DNA from 4 places in the Proteus penneri genome. Region 4 is predicted to be linked to each of the others. Evidence: predicted binding sites of a transcription regulator. Region 4 holds the regulator's gene; each other region holds the start of a gene.
What was found. The regulator CRP, encoded in region 4, controls carbon source genes, mostly activating them, when cyclic AMP is high. The targets are predictions, from matches to a motif close to ATGTGANNNNNNTCACAT.
Positions count from the first base shown of each region.

Region 1: ompW (outer membrane protein OmpW) is a predicted target of CRP. The motif match lies at 2,745-2,762, and genes of this name have one in related genera.
Region 2: serA (phosphoglycerate dehydrogenase) is a predicted target of CRP. The motif match lies at 1,535-1,552, and genes of this name have one in related genera.
Region 3: deoC (deoxyribose-phosphate aldolase) is a predicted target of CRP. The motif match lies at 2,011-2,028, and genes of this name have one in related genera.

Region 1 covers NZ_CP059690.1:1,309,309-1,315,703, reverse strand. Annotated here, with positions in the region: gene trpA (tryptophan synthase subunit alpha) at 1-695, shown strand, start outside; gene H1225_RS06030 (BON domain-containing protein) at 972-1,286, shown strand; gene ompW (outer membrane protein OmpW) at 1,960-2,595, opposite strand; gene H1225_RS06020 (YciC family protein) at 3,028-3,801, shown strand; gene H1225_RS06015 (SulP family inorganic anion transporter) at 3,921-5,741, opposite strand; partial or broken gene H1225_RS06010 (septation protein A) at 6,038-6,395, shown strand, end outside.
Region 2 covers NZ_CP059690.1:2,272,549-2,278,943, forward strand. Annotated here, with positions in the region: gene H1225_RS10380 (type I secretion system permease/ATPase) at 1-15, shown strand, start outside; gene serA (phosphoglycerate dehydrogenase) at 92-1,342, opposite strand; gene rpiA (ribose-5-phosphate isomerase RpiA) at 1,615-2,271, opposite strand; gene H1225_RS10395 (LysR family transcriptional regulator ArgP) at 2,432-3,331, shown strand; gene H1225_RS10400 (oxidative stress defense protein) at 3,404-4,138, opposite strand; gene argO (arginine exporter ArgO) at 4,225-4,848, opposite strand; gene mscS (small-conductance mechanosensitive channel MscS) at 5,015-5,875, opposite strand; gene H1225_RS10415 (YacL family protein) at 5,968-6,339, opposite strand.
Region 3 covers NZ_CP059690.1:3,920,625-3,927,019, forward strand. Annotated here, with positions in the region: partial or broken gene H1225_RS17785 (RtcB family protein) at 1-23, opposite strand, end outside; gene deoR (DNA-binding transcriptional repressor DeoR) at 380-1,156, opposite strand; gene deoC (deoxyribose-phosphate aldolase) at 1,212-1,880, opposite strand; gene rbsK (ribokinase) at 2,060-2,980, shown strand; gene murQ (N-acetylmuramic acid 6-phosphate etherase) at 3,215-4,126, shown strand; gene H1225_RS17810 (PTS transporter subunit EIIC) at 4,169-5,533, shown strand; gene H1225_RS17815 (MurR/RpiR family transcriptional regulator) at 5,558-6,395, shown strand, end outside.
Region 4 covers NZ_CP059690.1:3,192,226-3,198,620, reverse strand. Annotated here, with positions in the region: gene H1225_RS14390 (aminodeoxychorismate synthase component II) at 1-552, shown strand, start outside; gene argD (bifunctional acetylornithine/succinyldiaminopimelate transaminase) at 670-1,884, shown strand; gene crp (cAMP-activated global transcriptional regulator CRP) at 1,980-2,612, opposite strand; gene H1225_RS14375 (OsmC family protein) at 2,926-3,333, shown strand; gene H1225_RS14370 (phosphoribulokinase) at 3,423-4,292, opposite strand; gene H1225_RS14365 (YheU family protein) at 4,358-4,579, opposite strand; gene H1225_RS14360 (hydrolase) at 4,576-5,556, opposite strand; gene H1225_RS14355 (LysE family translocator) at 5,656-6,261, shown strand.

The DNA of each region.
Region 1 (6,395 bases), 1.9 Mb from region 4:
ATACATTAATTGAAGGTGGCGCAGATGCTTTAGAGATTGGTATTCCATTTTCCGATCCTCTTGCAGATGGCCCTACTATTCAAGGTGCTAATTTACGTGCCCTCAATGTTGGCGTAACTCCCACTGATTGCTTTGCACTTTTAGCTAATGTACGTAAAAAGCATCCTAATATTCCTATTGGCCTATTAGTTTATGCCAATCTTGTTTTTAGTAATGGGATTGATAATTTTTATGGTAAATGCCAACAAGCTGGTGTCGATTCTGTCTTAATTGGTGATGTGCCCTTACGTGAATCAAAAGCGTTCCGAGAGGCAGCAAAGCGAGCGAATATCGCTCCAATCTTTATTTGCCCGCCTAATGCTGATGATGAGCTTTTACAAGAGTTAGCAGCGTCAGGTAAAGGTTATACCTATTTACTATCAAGAGCAGGTGTAACTGGCACAGATAAACGCGCAGAACAATCACTAACACATCTTACTGACAAGCTAAAAACCTATAATGCGCCCCCAGCATTACAAGGATTTGGCATTTCAGAGCCAAAACAAGTGAAAGAGGCGATTGCAAATGGTGCAGCGGGTGCTATTTCAGGATCAGCCGTTGTACAAATTATTGAGAAAAATCTTCATCAACCTGAAGTGATGCTTAAAGCGCTTACTCAATTTGTCCAAGAAATGAAAGCAGCTACACTCTCTTAACTATCATAATCAATCCGCTTTAGGAGAATAGTTTGCTATTTTTCTAAGCGGATTACTCTTAATTCATTATTAATTGACTCACGCTTTTGAAGGCCCGTTTTGGTGCTTAGTCCGCATGAAATGGCGCAATCCCTCTTTTTTCTCCATTTAAAGTAACATAATCAATACCTATAAAAATTTGGCAAAATTTTATTTTTTGCACATACTTTATAAAGCGCTTTATATTTTCTTTTCAAAGATACTCAATTAATTACGCAATGTATAAGGAGTTTGATAATGAAACTATGGGCAAAAATCTCCGCTGTTATGGCGGCATTACTGATGGCATTTACGTTGTCTGCATGTTCTCCAACTGCAACATCAGAAGGTACTGGGGGTTATTTTGATGACTCCGTGATCACTACCAAAGTTAAAACAGCACTAATTGGTGAAAAAAATCTTAACTCAACACAAATTAGCGTTGAGACTTTTAAAGGTAAAGTTCAATTAAGTGGTTTTGTCTCTTCTCAAGCGGATGCTAATCGTGCCATTGAAACAACCCGTAAAGTAACTGGCGTAAAAGGTGTTATCAACTCAATGGTGATTCGCTGATCCTTTCTTTATTCTAGTCTTCCTTTAGCCTTACTTTTCAGACCACCTTTTCGGTGGTCTTTTTTTGTCAAGTACACCATTATCAGTATTAGCTTTTATCATAAAGCAGATCAATTTTTATAAAAAACGCAAATAGATTAAAAAAGGGTGTTTTCACTTCGACTTGAAAAAATGTTCGTAAAGAGAACAATTAAAAAGAATAATTAATCATTTAATGATTAAAAACCAACCTTCTTATTTTTATGAATATTGCTTCTCTTAACCCTCTTTTATTCTTTTTTTATTTCTTTCTATCTCTTGATACACAAAGCACTTCCACTAAAATAAAATAAAGTTGCATTTAAAATGAATCTATATATTACCCTATTTTATTTATAAAAAGACCATTGGTTTTTAATAAATAAAAATACACTGTTTTATCTTATTAAGAAGGTAAAAATAAAAGATATATATAAGATGCATTTTTATTAATGTTTAAATATTAAATATTATATTTAAAATGCATCTTTTGTTTTATCTCTATTTTTAATTACTCATAAATGATGTATTCAACAATAAAAGAGAGAATTTATATAATCTAAAAGTGAAAGGCTTGGTTCAAATTTAAAAGATAAAAAAAGCGAAGATAAACTTCGCTTTTTCATTATAAGATATTCTTTTAAAGAAAGAATAATTAGAAACGGTAGCCCACACCAAACATAAAGACAAATGGGTCTAAACGTGTGCTGATTGATTGTCTATCTTCACCTGCTTTAAATTTAACATCCGTTTCGATATTCATCCACCAAACAGACGCATTCAGCATCCAGTTTTTATCGAGGTTATAATCTAAACCCGCTTGTGCAGCAAAGCCCCATGAATCTTTAAGATCTAAGTCAGATAAACCAGCACCTTTACCCGCTGAATTGAATTTTTCATCAAAGAAAGTGGTAAAGTTAAGACCTGCACCTAGATAAGGACGTAATTTATCTTCACCATTACCAAAGTAATATTGTGCCATTAATGTTGGTGGTAAATGTTTAACTGTCGCAATTTCACCAAAGTTTGTTAATGATACTTTGTGCTCAAAAGGAGTAGCTGCTAATAGCTCAACACCAATATTATCAGTGATCATATACCCAAAGGTTAAACCTAATTGGGTATTATTATTAGCTTCAAAATGCCCAATACCTAATACATTATCAGAACCTGCATTAGGGCGAACAGTTGCAGTACCTGCACGGAATAAGAAATCACCTGCTTGGTGAGCAAAAGAAATAGAAGGCGCAAGAGTTGCAGCCGCTAAAATAAGCGCAGAAAGTTTTTTCATTATTTAACCCATTCCTGTAATAAGTAAAATCTCCGCTAAAAATATAACCATTTATTGATAATTATGATCTAATACCGATCACAACTTTGGAATTATTTTTGCAGAAAGTGTTATTTCTCTTATTATTATTTATCAATGCGATTATTTATAATTGATCTGCATCAAATTACCGATTAATACAATTTTTTCTTATAATTAAATTTATTTTTATTAATAATTTTTGAATAAAAATATCCTGATAAATGTAATTAAAAATAAGGTTATTTTTATGTTAAAATAATGTTTTATTTATTTTAAATAATAAGTATATTCTAATTACTGATAACAAGAAAAAAACCAAATAAGAGAAGTAAGAGAAAATATCCCATTTTGTTGTTGTAGAAGGTACAATAGCGCGCATTGACACAGTCTATTTTTTATAGGAGCAGTTTCATGCCTACCACGGCACGCACAATCTACCGAGACAGTCTGAATTTTTATAAGAATGAACGACGTAGTATTGTTACACTTTCCGCTATCCTTGCTGTTATTTTAGCGATAATTCATGTCTTAATTGGCCCTAATCCTCAAGAATACCAAGTGATGATTGAATTTGTGGCTAATTTTAAAAATACACAGCTTTCCTCTGCTTCTCCTGCGGAGTTAGAAGCAATGTCAAACAGTGTCGTGGGTATTGCCAAAAAAGTGTTATCACTGTATGCATTTGAAACATTACAACAAAGCATCTTGGTTCTCACCTTATTGATGTTCGCTATGGCAATCTCTGCTGGTCACAATGTTACTCTTGGGCAAACATTTAACGCGTGCTTACCTCGCTTACCAAAAATGTTTTTATTAATTGTTCTGTGCTCTATTTTAATTAGCGCAGGTTTTATGGTGATGATTATTCCTGGCATCATTTTACTTATTGGTTTTGCATTAGCCCCCGTTGTTTTAGTGCGCCAACAAAATATGGGTAGTGCAATTCGTTTAGGCTGGAAAATTGGCTTTAGTGAATCTGGCTCACTTATTCCTGCTTTAGGTATTTGGATCTTATTGCAGTTTGGCATTGGTTTTGTGAGTAATCTAACTATTCAACTACCTGATCTTATCCATAATTTCTTATTCTATCTTCTGAAAAATATGGCTTCAGCATGGATGATTATTTACCTATTTCGTTTATTTATGTTGGTTGAAAACAAATACACAACGCAACAAATGCGCTAATTTATTCAAAACATAACTCCCCATAAAACTTATCGATAAAAAATCCCGTGTATAAGCTAACGACTTATCACGGGATTTTACTGTTTATTTATTACCACTCATAAACTTAGCTGGAATGCTTAAGGTGTTGAAGTCTGACTCTCTCTTGATACTTCTGATATCGATGTTTTATTACTCTCTGCTTCTTGGCTTTCAGCTTCTTGCTTTAACGCTTCTTTTCTTGCTTCTTTCTGTTTTTCTTTGATCTGTTGTCGGCTTTGATAAAGTCTGATCACAAAATAGAGATCAGGAGCAATAATCAAGTCATCTTCATTGAGCGAAATTTTGTTACGTTCAATCCAGCGATTTAACTCTGTTCTCCGTCCTGCCAAAACCAATTTAACGCCTTTTATTCGCAACTCTCGTATTAGTTCATCAATAGCGGCAAATACACTGACATCATCATAGGTAAAGCTTACAGCTGCATCTACCGCTAACCAAGCTGGACGTTGAGGTGCACTATCAACAAGTTGAAGTACCCGTTTTTTAAAATAACCCACATTAAAATAAGTCAGTGGTGAATTAAAACGGTACATCATTAAGCCATCGATAGGTTCAATACCATTATCCTTATTCATTGAGTGAACCATTCCTTGCTCATCGATACCCAATAGCTGATCGCTTGGTCGAAAAACAATACGTAAAAATTGTAATAAGCCTAATAAGACCGCAAAGCCTATACCATTAATCACCCCTGCTAATAACACTGCTAACAAGGTGAATGATGCCAATGTAAATGCTTGTTTATTACGTTTACGATAAGACCAAATATGACGAATACTCAGCAGTGACCATGAAGAGACGATCAACACAATTCCAAGTGAAGATAATGGAATATAGGCGAGGAAATCTGTCATAAATAATAGCACCAGTAGAATAACCAGTGCTGCGATAATAGAAACTAATTGCGTTTTACCACCGACAGAATCATTGACTGCGGTACGACTACTTGCTGCACTTACAGCAAATCCTTGTGAAAGTGCTGCCGCAATATTGGCAATACCTAATGCTTTTAATTCTTGATCTGCATCGACATCATAACCATTTTTACTGGCAAAACTGCGAGCTGTCATCATAAAACTCACAAAGCTAATGACAGCCAAGTTTATAGATGGAACCAATAACTCTCGTAATACACTAGGATGAAATCCATTCATCGACACGACTGGCAGGAATAGATCAACATTTCCTGCTTCTTTATTCACAATAGCAATACCATAACTTGCTAAATCAAATTGCCAGCTAAGATAAGTCATTACAACCATAGCAATTAGTGGTGCTGGCCATCGGCTACGAAAATACCGAATACCTAATAATAAGGCGAGTGTTACCACTGACATCAATACCGTAGGTAAATGCGCATCCATTAATCGAAATGGAACTTCAATAAGTTTTTCAATTAGGTGTTCTGGAGAAGTGTCAAAACCAAATACTTTACTAATTTGCCCGACCATAATGGTGATAGCCACACCATTTAATAACCCTTGAAGAATAGGACGAGACAAAAAGTCAGTGAATGCCCCCAATCGGAAATGGCTAGCTAAAATACACCAAAACCCCGTCATTGCAGTCATAATAATGGCAAGTTGCCATCGTGTATTTTCATCACCAGCAGATAATGGAATAACGACTGCCGCAATAACGGCACACGTTGCTGCATCTGGTCCCGTAATTAATTGGCGAGAAGTACCAAATAATGCATAAATAATCATGGGGAAAATACAGGCATACAATCCAACAATAGCATTAATGCCTAATAATTCAGTATAAGCAATAGCAACAGGTAGCGCGACGGCAGCAACCGAAAGCCCTGCTTTTAAGTCATAGCCAAAATATTCACGCTTATAGTTAAATAATAAGCCTAATCCTGGCATCCATTTTATTATTCTTTTTCCGTTCATTGATTTCCTCTTATCAGAATATACATTCATCAAAAAGTGGCGGATGATAATGATGAGTAACTAAATCATATACTAGAGTTATATTTAAATCCTCTTTCATAACTCAAGCTTGAGTTTTAATTTTACATAAACACAATTACGTTGATTTTTCATTGGGTTATTTCAGATAAAAATAGCGTTTTTTGTATAAATTAACTCTCTGTCGTTAAAGATATGCAATTGTTTACCCATTTTCTGTCGCTTTGCATTAGAATAGCGAAGTTTATGAATTTAATAACCATAGGTTCCTATCTGTTATGAAAAATGGCTGGCTTAAGCAATTACTTGATTTTGCTCCACTATTAGTGTTTTTTATCTTTTATAAATGGCAAGATATTTTCTATGCTTCAGGTGCATTAATTATCGCGACGTGGATCTCAGTCGGTTTGACATGGCTTATTTTCCATAAAGTTGAGAAAGCGCCGCTCATTACTGCCATCGTGGTGACTATTTTTGGCTCATTAACGATCTTCTTCCATTCTGCTGATTTTATTAAATGGAAAGTAACCGCGATTTATGCCATTTTTGCCATCGTTTTAATTGGTATGCAGTTATTTACGCCAAAAACGTTAATGGAAAGAATGTTAGGCAAAGAACTTGCTATGCCACCCGCAA
Region 2 (6,395 bases), 920 kb from region 4:
CAGACACAGCAATAAACCATAGTAAGTGATGAATCATAAAAATAAAGGCTCAAATTATTGAGCCTTTATACTTAATATTAAAATCGTTTATTTAGTACAACATACGAGCACGAATTGTACCTGGTAACTCTTTTAGTTTCTGCAACACTAACTCAGCTTGAGCTTTAGTTTGTGTTGTAATATCAATCACAACATAACCTACATTACCTGATGTACGTAAATACTGTGCGGCTACATTAATATTTTCTTCAGTAAACACTTTATTGATGCTATTCATCATACCTGGGCGGTTTTCATGAATATGCAGTAAACGGTTTACATCATCACCGTGGCTTGGCAGTGATACTTCTGGGAAGTTAACCGCAGATAACGTAGAGCCATTATCTGAATATTTCGCTAATTTACCTGCAACTTCATAACCAATATTTTCTTGCGCTTCTTGTGTTGAACCACCGATATGAGGCGTTAATATCACGTTATCGAATTTAATAAGTTCAGAGACAAACGGATCGTTAGGATCGTTATTTGCACCTGGCTCAGATGGGAACACGTCAACGGCAGCACCAGATAAATGTTTTGATTCTAACGCTTGCGCTAAAGCAGGAATATCAACCACAGTACCTCGAGAAGCATTGATAAGAATTGAACCTGGTTTCATGCGCTGAATTTCTTCATGACCAATCATATTCTTTGTTGATGGTGTTTCTGGTACATGTAAGCTGACAATGTCACACATATTCAATAGTTCAGACAGATGACGAATTTGCGTTGCATTACCCAGTGGCAGTTTATTTTCAATATCATAAAAATAAACATCTAAACCCACACTTTCAGCCAAAATACCTAACTGTGTACCAATATGACCATAACCAATAATACCTAGTTTTTTACCGCGCGCTTCAAAACAACCTTTGGCTTGCTTATCCCAAACACCACGGTGGGCTTTCGCGTTTGCTTCCGGAATACGGCGCAGTAATAACAGTAATTCACCTAGCACCATCTCAGCCACGGAACGAGTATTTGAGAAAGGAGCGTTAAAAACAGGAATACCGCGACGAGCAGCAGCATCTAAATCAACCTGATTGGTCCCAATACAGAAGCATCCTACAGCAACTAATTTTTCAGCGGCTGCAAAAATTTCTTCTGTTAAATGAGTACGGGAACGAAGACCAACAAAACGTGCATCACGGATAGCTTCTTTTAATTCTTCGTCCGATAATGCGCCTTTGTGATATTCAATGTTGGTATAACCCGCAGCTCTTAAATTTTCTACTGCACTTTGGTGCACACCTTCAAGGAGTAGAAACTTTATCTTTTCTTTTTCCAAAGATACTTTGACCATTTACCCTGCCCTATCGTTGTTACATTTAATGAAAAACAAAATCCTGTCTCAACAACATAACAAAAATAGAGTTTGTGGCAATACAACCGATTGCAGTGATGACAGAATAAGCGATAAAGAAAGCGATTTTCTACCGAGTAAAATGATTTTGACTTTGAAAAAGGCAGGATTTTAAAGAGAGATATAACTATGGTGTGATATATATCACTGAATTTGCAGTTTCTAAAATAATTTTAAAAAGAGGTCGCCATTGCCACCTCTTTTTAATCATCTTACTTAATCGTTTTAACGCCTTCAGACGTTCCCATTAAAACGACATTTGCACCACGATTAGCAAATAATCCTACTGTAACCACACCTGGAATACTGTTAATTTTATTTTCCAGTTCAATAGGGTTAAGAATTGTTAAGTTATGAACGTCTAAAATAACGTTTCCATTATCTGTTACCACGTTTTCACGATATTCAGGCAAGCCACCCAGTTTAACCAACTCACGAGCGACATAAGAGCGCGCCATTGGAATAACTTCAACAGGTAGAGGGAATTTACCTAATACATCGACTTGTTTAGATTCATCAACGATACAGATAAATGTTTTTGCCACACCTGCAATAATTTTTTCTCGCGTTAATGCAGCACCGCCACCTTTGATCATTTGCATATGGTGGTTGATTTCATCAGCACCATCAACATAGATATCTAAAGAATCGACTTCATTACAGTCGAAAACAGGAATGCCGTAACTTTTTAATTTTGCAGTTGATGCTTCTGAACTTGAAACAGTGCCTTCGATTTGACCTTTCATTGTTGCTAATGCATCAATAAAGTGAGAAGCCGTGGAACCAGTACCGACACCCACAATCGTGCCTGGTTTTACATATTCAAGCGCTGCCCAACCTACTGCTTTTTTCAATTCATCCTGAGTCATTTAAAAAACCTTATTTATCACATTAATGGATTAAGAATAGCATATTGCATTCAAAACTAGCACCGGACACATCAAAAACTGAGAAGCAACATTTTAACTCATTACAACCAAAAATATGGCATAGTAAGCAATAGAATATAAAATCGAAGAGAGTCTGTTAATGAAACGCCCTGATTATCGAGCATTACAAGCCCTTGATGCCGTCATTCGAGAACGTGGTTTTGAAAGAGCCGCGCAAAAGTTATGTATTACACAATCTGCCGTTTCTCAGCGTATCAAACAGTTAGAAAATTTATTTGGACAGCCGCTATTAGTCAGAACTGTTCCACCTCAACCCACTGAGCAAGGACAAAAATTATTAGCGCTATTGCATCAAGTAGAATTGCTTGAAGAGCAATGGTTAGGTGATGAAAATAGCGGCTCTACACCTCTTTTACTCTCTTTGGCGGTGAATGCGGATAGTTTGGCAACGTGGTTATTACCCGCTTTGCACCCTGTCTTAACGCAACTGCCTATTCGTCTTAATATTCAAGTAGAGGATGAAACTCGTACTCAAGAACGATTAAGGCGAGGTGAAGTCGTTGGTGCCATCAGTATTCAACCACAAGCACTACCAAGTTGCCTTGTCGATCAATTAGGCGCTCTTGATTATCTATTTGTGGCCTCACCTGATTTTGCCCAGCGTTATTTTGCAAATGGTGTAACTAAGTCGTCGTTATTAAAAGCGCCAGCAGTCGCATTTGACCATCTTGATGATATGCATCAGGCATTTTTACAACAAAATTTCGGTTTATCTCCAGGTAGTGTGCCGTGTCATATCGTGAACTCCTCTGAAGCCTTTGTGCAATTAGCTAAACAAGGTTCGACATGTTGCATGATCCCACATCTACAAATTGCTAATGAACTAAAAAGTGGAGAGTTGGTTGATTTAACACCGGGACTTTGCCAACGACGTATGCTCTATTGGCACCGCTTTGCACCAGAAAGTAGAACAATGAGAAAAGTAACAGATGCACTAATTGATTTTGGCCGTAAGGTTTTAAAACAAGGTGAAGAGTAATACATTATTTTATCTTGTTACCATAAAGAATAGGCTTCATATTGAAGCCTATTCTATTTTATCGCAGTACAATTATTTAGTGCGTTTTAATTCAAAAACCACATCCACATAATCTTTAAACTCAATACTTTGTTGTTGATAAGTTTCTTGTACGGCGGCAGGTGCTTGTGCTTTCAATGTCATTGCATCCATACGCACTTGTGCGATTGGATAAGGCGTTGCCTCTGGTGCTCGATAACTTACACTATAGACTGCCCCTAAATCAGCGCCAAAACCTTTTGCAACTGAACTTGCTTGATCAATCGCGTTTTTAATCGCCACTTCACGTGCTTTCGCTTTATATTGTTCTGGATTATTAACACCAAATTCAACGTTATTAATCTCATTTAAACCCGCCGCTAATGCGCCATCAAGTAGCGTATTAAGCTGTTCTAATTTCTTAATTTTAACATTAACAGTACGTGTTGCTGTATAACCATTAATCACCGAACGCTCTGCTTTTTTATCATACTCATAGTTTGGTTGAGTACGAATATTAGCAGCATCGATATCTTCCTTCACAACACCATTTTCTTTTAAGAAGGCAAAATATTTTGCAACACGCTCATCAACTTGTTTCTTAGCCTGAGCAGCATCTTTTGCTCTTTCGCTAACCTGAATATTTAATGTCGCCATATCAGGAGCTGCTTTAATTGTCGCATTACCCGATGTTGTAATATGTGGTCCTTCTGGCTCCGATGCAGCTAGTGCAATGGAAGGTAATCCCAACGTAAACACGGATGCTAATACAATCGCTTTTAATTTCACAAAAACCCCCTGACAAAATAAATTTTAATGCCCTGTTTTTAGGACTAAGAAGAACATTAGCATATATGATGTAAAGTTCTTTAAGATTAAAAGAGAGTTTTCCATCCTTGAGCCGCTAATTGCACAGCAATAAACCACATTACACATCCTACAAACAAATTAATGATACGTTGAGAGCGTGTTTTGCTTAATATTGGAGAAAACCAAGCCGCAAGTAGTGATAATGCGAAAAACCAACTTATAGAGGCAAATACTGCACCAATTGTAAACCAAGGGCGAAGATCTGTGGTTAATTGTCCACCAATACTGCCTATCACAACAAAAGTATCTAAATAAACATGAGGATTAAGCCAAGTTACAGCAATTAATGTCACAATCACACGCCAACGGCTTTTTACCTGATTTTCACTTTGTGATAGTTCAATATCTTTTGAAAAAGCTGTTTTAAATGCATTCCAACCATACCAAAGTAAAAATGCCACGCCTCCCCATGTGATCAATAATAAAAGCGTTTCTGATTGACTAAGTAATGCACTGCCACCAAAAACACCCGCTGTTATTAATACAACATCACTTAAAGCGCATAAAAATGCACTCATTAAATGAAATTGTTTTTTACTCCCTTGCTGTAAAACAAAAGCATTCTGAGCACCTATAGGTAAAATCATGGCAGCACTTAATAAAAAACCCTGAAAAAAAGTTGTAAACATGCAAAATACCTTAATAATTATTCGTTAGATATTAGCTGAATAATAGAGGGGTTTTGATATTAGAGGAAATGAATCATTCTTATCGGTAATAAGAAAAACTAATGGCGATAAAGACAAAAAAAGCCACGTTATTAACGTGGCTTTATGTCATCAATTTACTGTAAAACTACTCGGTTTTAGCTGTTGTATTTTGTGTTTGATGCATATAAACATCCATTTGTGGGAATGGAATACCAATATTATTTGCATCTAATGCGCGTTTAAAATTTTCCATTAAATCCCAATAAACCGGCCATGCATCAGCATTCGTTGTCCAAACTCGTACCACAAAATTTAATGAAGATGGCGCCATTTCATGTAAACGGATCGTCACGTCTTGTTCATGTTGAATACGTTTGTCTTTTGCAACAACGTCACCCAATACTTGTTTTACTTTATCAATATCAGCATCATAAGCGACACCAACAATAATTTGAGTACGGCGATTAGGCTCGCGACTTAAGTTGATCACTTCACTACTGATAATTTTACTATTTGGGATAACAATAATTTTGTCATCTGCTGAGCGTAATGTTGTAGAAAAAATCTGCACATCTTTCACAGTACCTTCTACAGAGCCAATCATCACATATTCATCCGTACGAATTGGACGGAAAATAACAATTAATACACCAGCAGCAAAGTTAGACAGCGAACCTTGTAATGCTAAACCGACGGCTAAACCGGCAGCACCTAGCACTGCGATAACAGACGCTGTTTGAACCCCTAATCGTCCTAATACTGCAATTAAGGTAAAAGCAACAACGGTATAACGAACTAGGACAGACAAAAACGTCACAACAGTAGCATCAATATGGCGCAATGTTAAAACTCTGGCGACACCTTTACCAATCATTTTTGCCACAAAAAGACCGACAAATAGTATCAAAAATGCAGCAATAATATTTACCGCATACTGAATAAAGAGATCCTGATTTGCGACAAACCAACCTGTTGCTTCATCTAAACTAGCGGGTAAATCATTCATTAGACCACCTTTTAAACTTAAAAACGTAATGAAAAGAATAGTAATTCAATAGTATATTGTGGCAGATTTATTCAAGAAATATATAGGATTTGTTAATTTCTTCTATTATCCAGAATAAATAACCGATATTTTTGTAACATAGTAGCAAAATCATCTAAACCACAAAAGGAGATGCTTTCATTATCGTAATAGCTCATACCCTCTTCCATTTCATCTGTCTCAAAATGCAAGGTATTGGCTCTTACCATCACTTCTTCGTCATCAATAGAAAGACTGTATTCTTTACCGATAAGTTCCCACTGTCTTTCACTGCCTTTAATACCTTCCATTTCTTCAATAATTTGATCTATCAGACTAATATCGCCTTGAATTTCATCATTCAACCAATAGCCTATTGCTTCATGATCCATCGAAAAACGGGCTAGTATACCGCCAGTGAGATCTCGCTGAAATTCATAATCCATGGTGTACGCCCCTTATAAAGCTCTCGCTTTTTTAATAAAAAATATCTTATTCTTAT
Region 3 (6,395 bases), 730 kb from region 4:
ATACGGCTACCTAATGCCGTTCGTTATAGCAAACGCGATCAGATAAATAATGAACACAGTTGTCCATATACCAATCCATATAATGTAAAGGATTAAAAAATAAATTGGTTGGCGGACAGCAAAAAGAAAGAAAAAAGGATTACTTCTGAGATTGTCCGCAAAGAGTATTCATATTTGTTGTTGTCATGGGATACCTCCTTGCAGTTAAGTGAAATGGATAAAATAATAAATCGCAGGCATAGTAACCACTTTTTTTTGCTTTAGCAATTAAAAGTTGGTGTTGTTTTTCTTTATTTTTATCAAAGAGAATAAATATAATTTATTTAATTTAAGGTTAATTTTTCTTTATTATCTATTTTAGTTAGTTATCTACTTTTAATTAATAAATCACTTTTACTGAGCTTTTTCGGCAATACTCTTCGTAATCATCCGTTAATTTTCTATCAGTAATAACAACATCAAATTGCGCTAAATCACCCATATTGGCTGTCGCTGTTTCATCAAAATAGTGATATTTGGTGAGTAAGATCTTACGAATAGATTTATCCATCGCTTTTTTCTTCATATAAAGATCGTCGATGTTATAACAAGTAACGCCAAAATCAAGATGGACACCTTCAGCTGAAATAAAGGCTTTTTTAGGATTAATGCTATCAAGATAAGAAGGTTGGGTTGGATTGAAGAATGAATCACTTTTAGGGCGGTATTCACCTCCACAGAGTAATACCGTGGCATTTTTTTTCTGGCTTAAGGCCAAAAAGACTCGATGAGAATAACAGATCCCAGTGAAATGCAGGTTATCGGGAATAAGCTCAATCAGTGTGGGAATAAATTGTCCGTTATCGAAAAAAAGAACATCGCCTTCAGAGACCATACCGGCGGCAAGATTAGGAATATGAAGTTCTTCAGTTTGATCTGGCGTAATAATATCGGATGATGTTGATAGTGAGCCTGCATGAGGTTGGGCTAATGCAACAATATAGCCACCTAATAATGACATTGGGAACGGGTTTTCAGCATCAGCGCTGAGATCGCGTCTAATCGTCATTTCAGAAACTTCAAGGATCCTTGCGGCGTCTTTAAGATGTATGCGACCTGAGCGTTTTATACATTCACTGAGGCGGCGCAAACGTTCGTGCTGTTTGGTCTCTATCACCGAAGGATCCTTGTATTATCGAATAGCGTACTCCAAAAAAAGATACGCTAAATAATTAGTAATTTGATTCAGGTGCATCTGAATCTGTTGCGATAGCGACACTTGCGCTAGCGCCGATACGTGTTGCTCCTGCTTTGATCATGTTTAATGCTGTTTGGCGATCGCGAACACCACCAGATGCTTTCACGCCAACTTCATCACCAACGGTTTTACGCATCAAAGCAACATGATGTTCTGTTGCGCCCATTGTACTGTATCCTGTCGATGTTTTCACAAAATCAACACGGATCTCACGGCACATTTCACACACTAAACGTACTTCGTCGTCAGTTAATAAGCAAGTTTCTAAAATCACTTTCAGAGTTGTATTACCACAAGCTGCTTTTACTGCTTCAATATCTTGTTTTACGAAGTCTAAACGACCGCTTTTTAACATACCGATATTGATAACCATATCGACTTCTTGCGCGCCTTGACGAATAGCTTCAGCCGCTTCAAATGCTTTTGTTGCTGTTAAACCAGCACCAAATGGGAAGTCGACAACACAACATACTTTTACATCACTGCCTTCAAGGCAAGTTCTTGCTAAAGGGATGTAAGAAGTGTTAATACACACAGAGAAGAAACCGTGTTCAATTGCTTCAGCACACAATTTCTTGATTTGTGATTCAGTTGTATCTGCAGCAAGAAGGGTATGATCGATATAATTAGCTAATGGACGCATAGTCTATTCCTTAGTAAAAAGATTGTTATTTTTCACTTATGTTAGTTTGGCAACATAGTAGAGCCGTTTTAATGAGATAACAATCACAGATGATACAAAAATAACATTATACTGTTATATATCTATCAAAATGTCACTATTTTCACATTTAGAAATTTCACATAAGAGTAAGAGGCGCTATGGATATTGCAGTGATTGGTTCAAATATGGTGGATTTGATCACCTATATAGATAGGATGCCAAAAGAGGGTGAAACCCTTGAGGCGCCGGCATTTAAAATGGGTTGTGGTGGTAAAGGCGCTAATCAAGCAGTTGCTGCTGCTAAATTAAATTCAAAAGTGATGATGTTGACAAAAGTCGGCGATGATATTTTCGCGGATAACACCATCATGAATTTAGAGTCTTATGGCATTAATACACGCTATGTTGAAAAAGTACCCGGTACAACAAGTGGTGTTGCACCTATTTTTGTGACTTCCCAATCATCAAATAGCATTTTAATTGTTAAAGGGGCTAATCAACATTTGTCGCCAGAAGATATTGATAGAGCGACAGATAGCCTGAAAAAATGCAAAATAATTGTACTGCAATTAGAAATCCCGCTTGAAACGGTCTATCACGCTATTGAGTTCGGCAATAAACACCATATTCCTGTGTTATTTAACCCAGCTCCCGCTTCAAAAGCATTAGATCTTGATATTGCTGCTCGTTGTGATTTTTTTGTTCCAAATGAAACTGAACTTGAAATATTGACCGGTATGCCAATCACTACAATGGATGAAATTCGCGAAGCCGCTTGTTCTTTACTACAAAAAGGCTTTAAGAATGTCATCGTTACGTTAGGGGAAAAAGGGGCATTATGGATGAACGGCGAAATTGAAAAGTACATTCCTGCTATTAAAGTTGATGCAATAGATACCAGTGGAGCCGGCGATGCCTTTATTGGTTGTTTTTCCCATTATTATGTTCACACTAATAATATTGAAGAAGCATTAAATAAAGCGGTGATGTTTTCAGGCTTAAGTGTTGCCGGAAAAGGCACACAATCTTCTTATCCAAGCATTGAAGAGTTTGGGCAGTTTTTAGCGCAAGCGAAGTAGTACACCTCCGCACTATTATATCTTTATATTCCACTTGTTATCTTATTTAGATGGTAAGTGGAATTGATTTAAAATCAATTGATTACTTTATTTTTATAGCCACTGTTGAATTTCTTACAAAGCAAAAAACAGGGCTTAATGTGATTCATTTCACAGCATCGTGACAAATAGTCTTGAAATACAATTTCATTGGATGTAATTTTAATTGAAATATGATTTCATAAGGTTGTGGTGATGAAAGAAGATGCATTAAGCGAATGTCTTAAAAATGAAAGCAATCAAGAAACAACACAGTTTTCTGAATTAAGTGCTTTAGAGTTGGTTACGCTAATCAATAGTGCAGATATGACGGTTGCAAATGCAGTTAAAAAAGAATTACCTGCTATTGCTAAAGCAGTAGAAAAAATAACTGAACGTTTGCAAAAAGGTGGGCGTATTTTTTATGTTGGCGCGGGAACCAGTGGCCGATTAGCTGTACTAGATAGTGCCGAATGTCCGCCAACTTTTGGTGTACCTTCTACATTAGTACAGGCAATTATTGCAGGTGGTCATGATGCAATGCTAAAAGCGGTTGAAAATATTGAAGATAGCCGAGAGGCGGCAATTGAAGAGCTTCAACGTCGTCATGTCAGTGATAAAGATGTTGTTATTGGTATTGCCGCAAGTGGTCGTACTCCCTTCACTGTCGCGGCTTTGCAATATGGTAAGAAACTAAAAGCGTTAACAATATCTATTACCACGCGTGGCAAAAGTAAGATGAGCGAGATTGCTGATCTATCTATTGCACCAGACGTAGGCGCAGAGGTGTTAACCGGCTCCACAAGAATGAAAAGTGGTACAGCTCAAAAAATGATCCTAGGGATGTTAAGCACCAGTGTAATGACTAAGCTCGGGAAAGTGCATAAAAACCTGATGGTGGATGTGATTGCGAGTAATGAAAAATTGCAACGTCGTGCTGAAGGTATTGTCAGCGAAGTGTGTGGAATTTCACATGAAAGAGCCAGAGCCTTGTTACAAATGGTTAATTATCATCCTAGAAAAGCCATTTTGATGTATGAGCTTCATCTGAGTGTGGAGAAAGTTGAGCAAATCACACAGCAATATCCTTATCGTTCGCTACAACAGCAACTTGCCCTATTTAACTAATAACAATATGAGTAAACACTCTAAACTTTAGCAGGCACGCATATGGCTAATAAAATAGAACATCTCGACACGTTAGCAATAGAAATAGAAAAACACGCTGGTGGGTTTCAAAATGTGGCAACCCTAACACATTGCATGACTCGCATTCGACTGATTTTAAAGGACAGTTCACTTTTTGATGCAGACGCTTTAAAACAAGTCGAAGGCGTTAAAGGCGTTGTATTTAATGGCGAACAGCATCAAGTGATTGTCGGAATGGGGACTGCGGCAAAAGTTTATTCCATCATGAATAAACGTATGCAAAAAAGTTCAGCAAGTAGTGAAGATAAGCCAGCGTCAACCTCAGTGAAAAAAGGCTTCTCAATCCGCCGTATGCTAAATACATTAGCGGCTATTTTTGTTCCTACCATTCCTGCTTTAATTGGCTGCGGTTTGATTATGGGGTTAATTAATATTATCCGTTTAGTCGCACCGGGCTTAGTTGAGCAGTTCCCTGAACTATTTAAATTATTCAAATTAATTGGTAGTACGGTATTTGCGTATCTCTCTATTATGATTGGGATAAATACCGCTAAAGAATTGGGCGCATCAACATCGATTGGTGCGGTCATGGCGGGATTATTAGCGATGCCAGGGCTTGCCGATATCACCTTATTTGGTGAGAAATTACAGCCAAACAGTGGCGGGATTTTTGCGGTATTAATGGTGGTTGTATTCTCTTCAAAATTAGAATTATGGTTTCGTAGCATCGTTAAAGAGAGTCTTGATCTTATCTTAACGCCGTTTGTGACGATTTTAGTCTCTTCTCTTGTGGCGATTATGATATTCCAACCTATCGGCCATTATCTTAATCAGTTATTAGCACAAGGCGTATCATTATCACTATTGAATCAAGGTGGTGGTGCGGTGGTAACTGGTGCGGCGTTAGGAGGAAGTTTCTTATTTTTACTCTTAACGGGATTACATCAAGGGTTAATTCCTATTCATACCGAAATCTTAAATACCTTTGGTTTAAATTATCTATTTCCAATTTTGGCTATGGGCGGAATGGGGCAAGTAGGCTCTTGTTTTTGGGTTTATCTACGCACTAAAAATCAACGTTTAAAGAAAACATTAATGGGCGCATTACCTGTGGGTATTTTCGGTGTCGGTGAGCCTTTATTGTTTGGTGTTTCGCTTCCACTTGGAAAACCATTTATTGCTGGATGCATTGGTGGTGCGGCTGGTGGTGCATTAATGGCATATTTCCAAGTTGGGATCATTATTCCATTTGGTACTGCTGGGTTATCATTAATTCCGTTAGTTGGTGATGGGCAAATTATTAAGTTCCTGATCGCGGTATTAGGCGCATGGATTGTCGGTTTTATTGCCAGTATGCTAATGGGATTTACAGATCCAGAGAAATAAGTCAGAAATAAAAAGGATAACAGAATGTCGACACTGACCAAAAAGCTTGAGAGTTTGCTCATTCAGGGCAGAGGCACAGAACAGCGTATCGCTCATTATCTATTAGATAATAGTGAGAATATTGCCAGTATGAATGCAGCTGAACTGGCACTTAAAGCCGGTGTAAGTAGTGCATCTGTTATCCGTTTCTCTCGTCAAATGGGATATCGTGGTTATCCTGAATTTAAAATTGATTACCTTTCAGAAGAAAAGCAACAAAAAAGCAGTGGCGATATTCTCTATGGCAATCTTGCGAAAACAGACTCAACAGAATTAATTATTTCCAAAACAGGGCATCTGTTTACTAGCGCTATTCAGGACTCATTGGCTTTGTTAGATCCCAATTGTATTGATCTGCTGGCTGAAAAAATGGTCTCAGCTAAACGCATTGTCCTGTTTGGGATTGGCGCCTCTGCCGTTGTGGCGAGTGATATTTTTCATAAGCTTATTCGCGTGAATAAAAACGCCTTATTTAGTCCAGATCTTCATGCTCAATTGGCTTATTCCGCCAATTTATCAGTTGATGATTTGGCTATTGCTGTGACTGCACGAGGCAATACGGCTGATATTAATCGGATGCTGAAATCGGCAAAAAATGAAGGTTGTTTAACAGTAGCATTAACGCGTTTTGGACAAGATGAAGCAACTCGATTATCAGATTATACATTGCCTTATTTTTATGACGAACAACACTCTCAATTAGGAGTGATCACGCCACAAGTTTTACAAATGGTGGCTTTTGATGTGCTGTTTTTTAAATATATGACATTAGCGAATGAGTCGGCAGAAAAAGCCTTATTAAAAGGGCGAGAAGCTGTTATAC
Region 4 (6,395 bases):
GACTCGTTTACTTACAACCTCTATCAGTATTTCTGTGAATTGGGTGCTGAGGTTGTTGTTAAGCGTAACGATGAGATCGGACTTAAAGAGATAGAAAAGATGATGCCAGCACATCTAGTGATCTCGCCAGGACCTTGTACTCCTGATGAAGCTGGGATCTCTCTTGAGGCTATACAGCGGTTTGCCGGTGAAATTCCTATTCTTGGCGTTTGTCTTGGACATCAAGCAATAGGGCAAGCTTTTGGTGCGTCGGTTGTCAGAGCGCGAGAAGTGATGCATGGTAAAAATTCATTAATACATCATAATCAACAAGGTGTTTTTAAAGGACTTAATCGACCTTTAAGTGTGACGCGTTACCACTCTTTAGTGATTGATGCGACAACATTGCCTGTACCTTTTGAAGTGACGGCATGGAGCCAGCATGATGGAAATGTTGATGAAATTATGGGAATTCGTCATCGTACTCTGCCAATTGAAGGAGTTCAATTTCACCCTGAAAGTATTTTAAGTGAACAAGGACATGAGCTGTTAAATAATTTCCTTAAATATTAAATGGATAGCATTTAAATAGCGAAATAACGTCTTTTTATACAAAACCACATTTGATTTTTTATTCATATTTAGTGATTATATTTTCATATTGAACATGAATAACGATCAGGTGGGGTAATGACAACGCAAAGCATTAACAGGGCAACTTACGATCAAGTAATGTTGCCAATTTATTCACCCGCAGAATTTATTCCTGTAAAAGGGGTGGGGAGTCGTGTTTGGGATCAGCAAGGAAAATCGTATATTGATTTTGCTGGTGGTATTGCTGTTTTAGCATTGGGGCATGCTCATCCGGCTCTAAACCAAGCCTTGAAAGAACAAAGTGAAAAACTTTGGCATGTTAGTAATATTTTTACTAATGAACCTGCATTATGTTTAGCTCAAAAATTAATAGATAACACATTTGCAGAACGTGTCTTTTTTGCCAATTCAGGCGCAGAAGCGAATGAAGCAGCATTTAAATTGGCTCGCCATTATGCCATCACTCGCCATAGTCCTTATAAAACTAAAATTATTGCTTTTCACCATGCATTTCATGGTAGAACGTTGTTTACAGTATCTGTTGGTGGACAACCTAAATATGCCGATGGATTTGGCCCAAAACCTGCCGATATCGTACATGTTCCTTTTAATGATTTAGATGCTGTTAAAGCAGTAATAGATGATCACACTTGCGCCATTGTTTTAGAGCCAGTTCAAGGTGAAGGTGGCGTAACAGCTGCAACATCTGAGTTTATGAGAGGGTTACGTGCATTGTGTGATAAGCACCAAGCTCTGCTTGTTCTTGATGAAGTACAGACAGGTATGGGCCGTACAGGTAAGCTCTTCGCCTATATGAACTATGATGTGACACCTGATATTATTACCACTGCAAAAGCGCTAGGAAGTGGTTTTCCACTCAGTGCGATGTTAACAACAGATGAAATAGCTTCTGTAATGGGCGTAGGGACTCATGGCACAACTTATGGTGGTAATCCATTAGCTTGTGCAGTGGGCAATGTCGCATTTGATTTGATTAATACACCTGAAGTACTTGAGGGGGTTGAAAAGCGCTATCAATGGATTGTAGATGAGCTGGCGGTAATCAATCAAACGTACAATGTCTTTTCGCAAATCCGTGGGCAAGGTTTACTGATTGGTGCGCAATTGGCACCACAATATGAAGGTAAAGCCAAAGAGTTACTCGGCCTTGCTGCCAAACATGGTTTAATGATGTTAAACGCAGGAGCGAATGTGATGCGTTTTACACCATCATTAATTATTACTCAAGAAGAGCTACAAGAAGGAATGGCGGCATTAAAAGCGGCTATTGCGGAGTTTGTAAAAGGGTAGGCATTATTATAAACCCCATCGCAAGAATGGGGTTTATACAGATTTGTTATCAATAGCCCTTTGTATCGGGCTATTGTTTGTTCGGGCTGGGAAACTTAGCGAGTCCCGTAAACGACGATAGTTTTACCGTGTGCAGAGATCAGATTTTGATCTTCTAACATTTTCAGAATACGGCCTACAGTTTCGCGTGAACAACCAACGATTTGACCGATTTCCTGACGTGTAATTTTAATTTGCATGCCATCAGGATGCGTCATTGCATCGGGTTGTTTTGCTAAGTTTAATAAGGTTTGTGCAATACGACCTGTTACATCTAAGAAAGCAAGGTTGCCTACTTTTTCTGATGTCGTTTGTAATCTGTTCGCCATTTGAGCAGAAAGGCGCATCAGAATATCAGGGTTAACCTGAATTAATTGGCGGAATTTTTTATAGGAAATTTCTGCTACTTCACAGGCTGTTTTTGCTCTAACCCATGCACTACGTTCTTGATCTTCTTCAAATAATCCAAGTTCACCGATGAAATCCCCCTGATTTAGGTAGGAGAGGATCATTTCTTTTCCTTCTTCATCTTTAATAAGAACAGCCACGGAACCTTTAACAATATAATAAAGTGTTTCCGCTTTCTCACCTTGGTGGATCAGCGTGCTCTTGGATGGATATTTGTGAATATGGCAGTGTGACAAAAACCATTCAAGAGTCGGGTCTGTTTGCGGCTTGCCGAGAACCATTCGCGTTATCCTCTGTACGTTAAATGCAGCCTTTCAAAACGGATAGGCTCCCTTTTGAGACAGCGTGCTTAAAAATCCTATCTTGACCTATTAACTTCCTGAGAACACGGTAAGTTAATATGGAGTAGATTATAATAAATGAGAAAATAATGCATTGATCTTAACCACTATCATCAAGCAGATATTGTTTTTAACACAATTAGTGCATTAAGTCTCGTTTTACGCAGTCAGCATAATAAACCTATTTGCTAATTGCTAGTTGAATTATGAGAATGTACTCTTTTAGTTTCTGTCATCTTTAGGGGGAAAATAAATGGAAGCGAGAGTTAAGTGGGTTGAAGATTTATCTTTTGTCGGCGAATCTTCATCTGGCCATCAAATTATGATGGATGGGAATTCAGGAGATAAAGCCCCAAGCCCAATGGAAATGGTATTAATTGCTGCGGGTGGGTGTAGCGCTATTGATGTTGTAAGCATTTTACGAAAAGGTCGTCACCAAGTGACTGATTGTGAAGTAAAATTAACATCAGAACGACGCGAAGAAGCTCCTCGTTTATTTACTGATATCAATTTACATTTTATTGTTTCAGGTAAGGAATTAACGGATAAAATCGTAGAACGAGCTGTTCAATTATCTGCAGAAAAATATTGTTCTGTTTCTTTAATGTTAGGAAAAGCAGCCAATATTACGCATTCATTTGAAATAAAAAACGCTGACTAAATTTGATATTTTAAAATAAAGTTTAATTTGAAAAATAATATCCCTTAATTAATGGGATATTATTTTTATAGAGATAATTTTTATTTTGGTTAACTTATCTTTTCGCCATTTAATAATTTTTTGACTAATGGCGCCATAATTAATTCCATCGCTAATCCTAATTTCCCTCCCGGTACAACAATTGTGTTTATTGTCGACATAAATGAGCCATGCAGCATCGCAAGTAAATAGGGAAAATCAATATCGGTTAAGCCTCGAAAACGAATAACAATAAAGCTTTCATCAAGAGTGGGAATTGCTTTGGCAGAAAAAGGGTTTGAAGTATCAACAGTTGGGACTCGTTGGAAATTAATGTGAGTGCGCGAGAATTGAGGAATAATGTAGCTAATATAATCATCCATTGAGCGTACAACCGAATCTCTTACCGCTTCTTGCGAGTGTCCCCTTTCAGTGGTGTCTCTAATAAGCTTTTGTATCCACTCTAGGTTTACGATAGGAACAACTCCGACTAATAAATCAACATGTTGAGCTACATTATGTTCGTTAGTAACAACGCCACCATGTAATCCTTCATAAAAGAGAACATCAGTATTATTGGCTAAGGGTTCCCAAGGGGTAAATGTTCCTGGTAATTGATTGTAAGGTGTTGCTTCATCATAAGAGTGTAGATATTTGCGGGATTGACCTTGTCCTGTATCACTATATTGACTTAATGTCTTGCTCAGTAGGCTAAAATCATTTGCTTCAGGGCCAAAATAACTGATATGTCTACCTTGTTCTCTCGCTTTCCTTATCGCCATATCCATTTCGGGACGGGTATAGCGATGGAAACTATCTCCATCAATTAATGCGGCATTTGCATTGAGTTGTTGGAATATTTTACGAAAAGCTTGGCTTGTTGTGGTAGTTCCTGCACCACTCGAGCCAGTCACTGCGATGATAGGATGCTTGATTGACATAGGTTATCCTTTTGCTAAATAAGGTTGGCCCTTATTGATGGCGATGCATTGTTTGCTTTGAATAACTAACCAGAGCGAAACTGCGATGCTGGCATAATATTAACGCTCTCATGAAGTTCAGACCAAACCAACACGACCTCACCCGATTTAAGTTGTTTTTTTACGTCGGCGACTTTTTGTTCAAGCGTTTTCTCTTGGATACCATAATCAGTGCCTTCTCGTAAAACAAAACTTTCAATAAGATTATCAAGTGTCTCTGCGGAAAGCTCATTCCAAGGAATTATCATTGGGTTTTCTCCAAATAAGCGGATAACCAGTCAGGTATTCGGCTTTCAAGCCACATCACAGGTTTTGAGAGTTTTCCACCAACAAATCCCACATGCCCACCAAATTCTGTAAGTTGATATTCAATGTTGTTGGGGAGTGTTCTGACATCAGGAATAACATCCGCAGACATAAATGGATCATCTTTAGCATGAATGATAAGTGTAGTTTTCTTTATTTTATTTAATAAAGGTAATGCACTGCATTGGCGATAATAATCTAACGCATCTTTAAATCCGTGAATTTTAGATGTAATAAGATCGTCAAACTGGCGTAGTTTTTTGATGGATTTTATCGTTAATAAGCTGATTGGTAAGGATTCTGGATAACGAATAAGTTTTCGTGTTGCGTTATTTTTGAGTTCTTTTAACAGATACCATTGATAAAAACGAGAAAAGCCATGTTCAATTTTTGTTGAGCAAGGTTCTAGCATTAATGGTGCAGAGACAATAACGGCTGCATCTACAACGGCATTTTCGCCACTTTCTGCAAGATAATAGGCAAGCATATTTCCACCAAGAGAATAGCCAACCGCGGCTGTTGGTTGTTCACCAAATTCCTTTTTCAACCAATTTAAGAAGTAGCGAGCATCTTCCGTTTCACCTGAGTGATAAATACGGTTTTGTCTATTGGGTTCACCACTACATCCTCTAAAGTGCATCACAACGCCTAGCCAGCCTCTCTCTTTTGCTGCGGTTAACATGCCGTGAGCATAAGGACTATTAAATCCGCCTTCTAAGCCATGAAAGATGACTAAGCGCGGTTTATTGAGTGCTGTTGTCGGATCTTCACTCCACGCTAAATCAACAAAATCGTTATCTGGAAGATTGAGTCGTTGCCAATGTGGCGTCAGTTGTGGCGTCCTACGTATAATTCTCGGTAAGAGTGTCTGTAAATGTGGATTTTTAGCCCAACGCATTGGATTAAAGTATTGAGACATATTTTCCGTCTATCAAAATGAATTAACACTTGTTTGCTAAATAACATACTGCTATTTTCGGTGAAAATAAAACGCCTGTCACATTTTTGAGTCTTTATCATGACAATTAGCCTTATTTTTTCCTTAACTATTTTCCTGTTTATTGCCGCGATAACACCTGGACCAAACAACTTACTGCTTACCTCATCAGGGGCAAATGTAGGCTTCAAAGGCTCGTTAAAACTAATGGCCGGCATTATGCTAGGTATGCAATGCGTTTTATTGAGCTCTGCATTTGGTGTTGCCACTTTATTGATAATTTATCCTGCTCTGCATGTCGGATTGAAGATAGTTGGGAGTGCGTATTTGCTTTGGCTTGCTTGGAAAACCGCAGCATCATCTTATCAGCGTTTAGATATTCCAGCAAAAACCTTGCAGGCAGTAAGTTGGTTTCAGGGTGGATTATTGCAATTTCTAAATCCAAAAGCGTGGATGATGGGATTAGGTGCAGTAGGAAGCTTCAGTTTATCGGGCGATGCTTATTTTAGCTCGGTTATTACTATTAGTATTGTTATGGTCATTGTTAATTTCGTTGCGGGTATTGTTTGGATATTAGGCGGAACATTAATTAGCCTATTTTTACAAAGCCGACGCGCTTGGTTTATTTTCAATATCTCAATGGGATTATTAACGGCGCTCTGTGTGCCGTTGATCTGGATAGAATAAGTTAATAAAATAATTTAAAATCAATAACTAATAAACCTTTTTTGATGTAAATGATGTTTTTTTAAGATTGGTTGAAATGATATCTTTTGATATGTGTTAAAAAAAGAGTATTTCTCTATAAAAAGAGCGATCTA